One region of the Fictibacillus enclensis genome, then DNA from elsewhere that is predicted to be linked to it. Evidence: riboswitches for the same ligand, from Rfam matches in the RefSeq annotation. Region 1 holds a riboswitch; the other holds the start of a gene.
What was found. Region 1 has a riboswitch for S-adenosylmethionine ahead of metX (homoserine O-acetyltransferase MetX). Riboswitches for the same ligand answer to the same signal wherever they lie in the genome.
Positions count from the first base shown of each region.

Region 1 (3,140 bases):
GCTGATTACAGCATTCGGATTTTACTTGATGAGCACAATGGGCGTGGAATCTAAAGAAATTACAGCTTATGCTTATATGATTATCATGGGATTCGGCATGGGTCTTGTTATGCCTACCCTTATGATTGCCATACAGAATGAATTTCCGAAAACGAAACTCGGTGCTGTTACATCGGCATCCACCTTCTTCCGTTCCATTGGCGGTACAATCGGCATTACTGTCTTGAACGTCGTTATGAACCACTCTCTGGAGACCAACATGAAAGATGTAGTAAAAGAACAGAGCAATCCGATGCTTCAAGGCATTTTCCAAAAACTTGCAGATAAAACAGATGCCTTGTTCAGCCTTCTAATTCATCCAGATATGCTTAAACTTCCGGGTTCAATTAAAGGTACGGTGATCCACTCCATTCAAACGGCTTGGAGCAGTTCGTTTACGACCGTCTTTATGACCGGCCTTATTTTCATCGGGGCAGGTATTATTGTTGCCCTTTCTGTAGGCAGCGGCCGTATTAAAAATGAACCTACGCAACAGGAAACAACGGTTCCTTTGGCGGATCAAGCTGCAGGAGAACTCTAAAACCAAAAGACATGAAGCTATTTTCGCTTCATGTCTTTTTTATTCGGAAAAAAAACCTTCCAGAAACGGGCCCCATTTTTCGAATTCTGTTAAAAATCCATCATGGCCAAAAATGGTATTCACTTCATGAAAGAGGGCCTTTTGGCTTTCTTCGTTCACGCTTTCTGTAAAAGTTTTCATCATCGCCGGCGGATATAACAGGTCCTCTGTAAATCCGAGACAGAGCATTTTTGCCCTGTATCCTTTGCTTGCTTGATGGATGCCTCCTCTTCCTCTGCCAATGTCATGGCTGTCCATCGCTTTCAGTAAGGTCAGGTAGCTGTTGGCATCAAACCGCTGGGACAGCTTTTGGGCCTGATAATGCAGGTAAGTCTCAACGGAAAACGAAGCTTCATCTGATATGGAATACCATTCTTCCGTTTGTTCCCGTTGAAACCGCTGATTAAATAACGTTCCCGAACGGTAGGTCAGCATTCCAATCATTCTGGCAATGCCAAGCCCTTTGGCAGGTGACACTTCTGATGAATAGTTCCCATTATTCCATTCCGGATCACTCACAATCGCCGTTCGCCCAATGGCATTGAAACCAATGGCATAATCGCTTAAGGCAGGTGTGACCGCAATGGGAATCAAACGGTCCATAAAATCAGGGTAGAGCAAGCCCCATTCCATAACCTGCATCCCGCCAAGCGATCCACCGATGACTGTGTCAAGGGAATGAATGTGAAGAACTTCAAGCAATCGTTTTTGAGCATTAACCATGTCTCGGATGGTAATGAGCGGAAAATCCCCGCGATATCTCTCCCCTGTCAAAGGGTTGATGGAAAGCGGTCCTGTCGTCCCTTCACAGCCGCCAAGAACGTTGGTCGTAATCACCTGGTATTTTTCTGAATCGATATATTGGCCTGGCCCAATGAGTCCTTCCCACCACCCAGGTCCAATTTCTGTCGTCATCGTATATTGATTTCCTGTAAGTGCATGGCACACCAAAATAGCCGGAGCATCAGCCGCTCCTTTGCGCTGATAGGCAATATGAACATCAGTTAATGTTTTGCCGGATTCCAGAACGAGATTCCCTATTTCTGCCACTTCATTTCCAATTGCTGCCTGTGCATTTGCCATCAGATATCCCTCCGATTTTATCAAACAAAAAACACCTCTCTTTTTAGATTCAGAGAGGTGCAATCATCCATTTTGGGGTTGTACCGTCTCTTATCTGTCAAAGTGTTTTACCTTTGCAGGATTTGGCACCAGTACAGAATAATCTCTGCAGGTTGCCGGGTATCATCGGGCCAGTCCCTCCACCACTCTTGATAAGAGTTTACTATTCGTTTTTATGAACAACTTTAATACGTTCAAAAATACAGCAGTCTTACAAATTTGTCAATTAAATTCCGAAAGTTTTTTATTGTTTGTCTTCGTGTTTGCCTTCCTCCTCCAGCGGGTAAAACTTAAGTATACTATATTCCAAAAGAGGTGAGGGTATGCCTTCTTACCAAAGAATCCTGGTTGGTGTTGACGGTTCCCGTTCATCGGAAGTGGCGTTTTACAGAGCGATTGAAGTGGCAAAAGAATATCGTGCCAAGTTGTATATCGTACACATAACTGAAGACCGCCTTCCGGCTGCTCCACTTGATGCCGGAGCCATTAATATTGAAATGGACAGAGATCGGATTGCAGCAGGAACACTTTTGGACGACTATGAAAAATTGGCCAGAAACCATGGACTAACACATGTAACCACTTTATCAAACTCAGGATCGCCCAAAATGGAAATTCTCTCATTTGCCTCCATGCATGAATCAGATTTGATTGTTTGTGGTGCAACAGGATTAAATGCGATGGAACGCATTTTTATCGGAAGTGTCTCACAGTATATTACGCGCCATGCCAATTGTGACGTACTGATCGCAAGAAACAGCCAAAAAATTACATCCTCAGGATTAAGCATCAAAAGTACGAGCCAACGATAAAAACCCCCGTCCGCGAATGACGGGGGCATGGATTATTTGCTGAATGTATGGTTTCCGATAACCGTACAAGCAGGTTTCGTATCGAGCCATCTGCTAACGGCTGTCTTTTTATTGTAAAAGAACAGAGCACCGTTCGTGTTATCATAACCAGATAAGGCCTTGTCTACAGCCTTTTCCGACTCGGGAGAAGGTTTCTTTAAATTGTTCTCCATAACCGGCTGAAATTGTCCTTTGTCGTAGATGACGTCATGAATGGAATCAGGAAAGCCGTCATCATCAACGCGGTTCAGGACAACAGAGGCCACCGCTACCTTTCCTTCAAAGCTTTCTCCCATTGCTTCTGCTTCAACAAGAGAAGCGAGCAATTTTTTATCTTCCGGCGTTGCTTTTATTTGTTCTGATGGAGCGTTTGTTTTTTCATGGCTTATTCCCTTTACTGGCTGCACCTTTAAATTTTGTCCCGGATAAATCAAATTGCCGGTAAGTCCATTCTCTTTTTTGATCTCCTGAAACGGCACATTATAGGATTGCCCCAGCTTCCAAAGAGTATCCCCTTCTTTAACGGTATGTGCACTGGCTCCTGTACC
Region 1 is NZ_CP126109.1:2,373,942-2,377,081, reverse strand. Features, by position in the region: gene QNH15_RS12630 (MDR family MFS transporter) at 1-580, shown strand, start outside; gene metX (homoserine O-acetyltransferase MetX) at 620-1,702, opposite strand; SAM riboswitch class I at 1,790-1,900, opposite strand; gene QNH15_RS12620 (universal stress protein) at 2,065-2,553, shown strand; gene QNH15_RS12615 (cell wall hydrolase) at 2,586-3,140, opposite strand, start outside.

Region 2 (3,140 bases), 1.3 Mb from region 1:
AGCGCCTGTTCGAGATCATAAATAATATCATCAATCGTTTCAATACCAACCGAAAGTCTTACCATCTCAGGAGCAACTCCTGCTTTGCGCTGCTCTTCCTCAGTCAACTGCTGATGCGTTGTACTCGCAGGGTGGATGATGAGGGATTTTGAATCTCCTACATTGGCAAGGTGGGAGAAAAGTTTCACATTTTCGATGAGTTTGCTTCCTTCTTTGACTCCGCCTTTTACACCAAACGTAAGAATCGCTCCAGCACCTTTTGGCAAATATTTGTTTGCCAGTTCATGGTATTGGTTGTCCTCGAGGCCAGGATAGTTGACCCAATCAACTGCAGGATGCTGCTGCAGGAACTTCGCCACTTTCAATGCATTTTCGCAATGGCGTTCTACCCGCAGAGACAGTGTCTCCAGCCCCTGAATGAACAAGAAGGAGTTGAATGGCGATACGCAAGATCCAAGGTCTCTTAAAAGCTGAACACGTGCTTTAATGATATACGCCAATGGTCCGACCGCTTCTGTATAAACTACGCCTCCATAGCTGTTATCCGGTTCTGTCAATCCTGGAAACTTGCCGTTGGTCCAGTCAAATTTTCCGGAATCAATAATCAAGCCACCAATGGACGTACCATGCCCGCCGATAAATTTGGTTGCTGAATGGACTACAATATCGGCTCCATGTTCAATCGGACGGCAAAGATAAGGTGTGGCAAATGTGTTGTCCACAATCAGCGGCACACCCGCTTCGTGTGCAATATCCGCAATCGCTGAAATATCCGCCACATCAATCTTTGGATTTCCGATGGTTTCTATATAAAGGGCTTTTGTTTTTTCTGTGATGGCATCCTTAAAGGATTGCAGGTTATCGAGCTCAGCAAAGTTCACATTTATCCCAAGCTTTGGCAGCGTATTGGCAAACAGGTTATACGTTCCCCCGTACAAGGATCCTGAGGCAACAACCTCATCTCCGGCACCTGCAATATTTACGATGGAATAGGTAATGGCTGCCTGACCGGACGCAACCGCAAGCGCCCCAACTCCTCCTTCTAGCTTGGCGATGGTCTGCTCAAACGCGTCCTGCGTCGGGTTCATGATCCGGCTGTAGATGTTTCCGAATTCTTTTAGTCCAAACAAATTCGCAGCATGCTCTGTGCTGTCAAACTGATAGGATGTTGTCTGGTAGATCGGAACTGCTCTTGCCCCTGTTGTTGGATCCACTTTTTGCCCCTCGTGCAATGAAATCGTTTCAAACCCGTATTCTCTTTCTTCACTCATGTTCCATCTCTCCTTCTTAATATGTATTTGTTCATTAAGAGCCTATAAAAAAGACCCCTTCCAAAAGAAGAGGTCGCAGTTTTCACCGTCGGCTCTCATCTTTCAGAACATACTGTTCTGCTGAAATTAGCACCATGCATTTCCTGCTGGTTGCCGGGTTTCATCGGGTCAGTCCCTCCACCTCTCTGGATAAGATACATCTGAATATTAAGTTAGTTTGAATAATACTGAACTTTATCCTTCGTGTCAATTGTTTTTTATTTTTACAGAGTTTTGCCTTGGCGAAAGTTTTTTTGTAGCCATCATGTAACCCGCGATTGAATAAAGATAATTTGTGTTTCCTAAACCACCAGGTTAAAAGTATAACTAAAATTCCCAGGACAGCAGCGATTAATAAAGGTATTCCAACAAACATTTTCCTTCCCCCTGCCTTCATCAATACAACAACCTTTTTTAAACATATATGTAAAATAATAAAAATAAATATTTCTGCCGTTTAACCCGATCTGATGAAAGGGTATTACTTATTAGATGATAGTCATATAAAAGGAGGAATCTCATGCCATTTCAAGCCATCGTTCTCGAGAAAAACAATGATCAGGTCGATATTACAAAAAAGGAGTTATCTCTCGACGATCTTCTAGAAGGCGAAGTCACCATAAGGGTGGCTTATTCAAGCGTCAATTATAAAGACGGACTGGCAGCACAAAATAAAAGTTCCATCGTAACCCACTACCCCATGATTCCCGGAATTGATTTGTCAGGAACCGTTTCCCATTCTTCTTCACCTGACTTTCAGGAAGGGGACAAGGTTCTTGTAACGGGCTATAAGCTCGGTGTTTCCCATTTTGGCGGGTACAGTGAATACGCAAGAGTTCCCGCGGAATGGGTGGTTCCCCTTCCCGAGGGACTAACGTTAAAAGATGCAATGCTATATGGAACTGCTGGCTTCACTGCTGCACTGTCGGTCCATCGCCTTCAGGAGCACGGTATAACTCCAGAAAGCGGCTCTGTGATTGTGACGGGAGCAACCGGAGGCGTGGGCAGCCAAGCGGTATCCATGCTTTCCAATCTTGGCTACCGTGTCACAGCAAGTACCGGCAAGGAATCAGAGCACAGTTATTTAAAAGAACTTGGAGCGAGTGACATCATTGACCGTGATGAAGTGGTAAAAAAAGACAACATACCCCTTTATTCCCAGCGCTGGGCAGCAGCCGTTGATCCAGTAGGAGGAAAAACACTTGAATTCCTGCTGAGCTCGATTCAATACGGCGGTTCTGTTGCGGTTTCCGGACTAACAGGGGGAACCGATGTTCATACCACAGTATATCCCTTTATTTTACGAGGGATCAACCTTCTCGGAATCGATTCGGTTTTTTGCCCGGCAACAGTCAGGAATACCATTTGGGAGCGCATTGCCACAGATTTAAAAACTGAGCATGCAGGGGATATAATGGGACAAGAAGTCACCCTTGATGAGCTTCCGGATATTTTACGCGCTACGGTGGAAGGCAACAACAAAGGACGCGTGATTGTAAAGGTTCAATAATGAATAAAGAAAGGAGCCTGCAGAAAAAAACAGGCTCCTTTCTTTATTTACTACTAAAAAAGAAACCCTATCGACTGCTCTGCCGTTAGGGTATTTAAGCGTTTTTCTCTTCAGAAATCAAGTATTTGCAATAGGAGCCGCCTTTTGCCAAGCACTGTGTCCGTTCGACCTTCTCTGTGCCAAGCATTTTTTGGAACAGAGACAGTTCACAGGAACAGGCCTGTTGGTATTCATTTGCCACTTTGGCAATAGGGCAGTTAAACTCCTTTAATTCAAATTGTCCGTCTTCGGTCTTTTCCCATTCCACCATATAGCCGGCT
Region 2 is NZ_CP126109.1:3,675,217-3,678,356, forward strand. Features, by position in the region: gene QNH15_RS19280 (homocysteine synthase) at 1-1,271, opposite strand, end outside; SAM riboswitch class I at 1,364-1,467, opposite strand; gene QNH15_RS19285 (acrylyl-CoA reductase family protein) at 1,831-2,820, shown strand; gene QNH15_RS19290 (helix-turn-helix transcriptional regulator) at 2,915-3,140, opposite strand, start outside.
Region 2: another riboswitch for S-adenosylmethionine. It lies ahead of QNH15_RS19280 (homocysteine synthase); the one in region 1 lies ahead of metX (homoserine O-acetyltransferase MetX).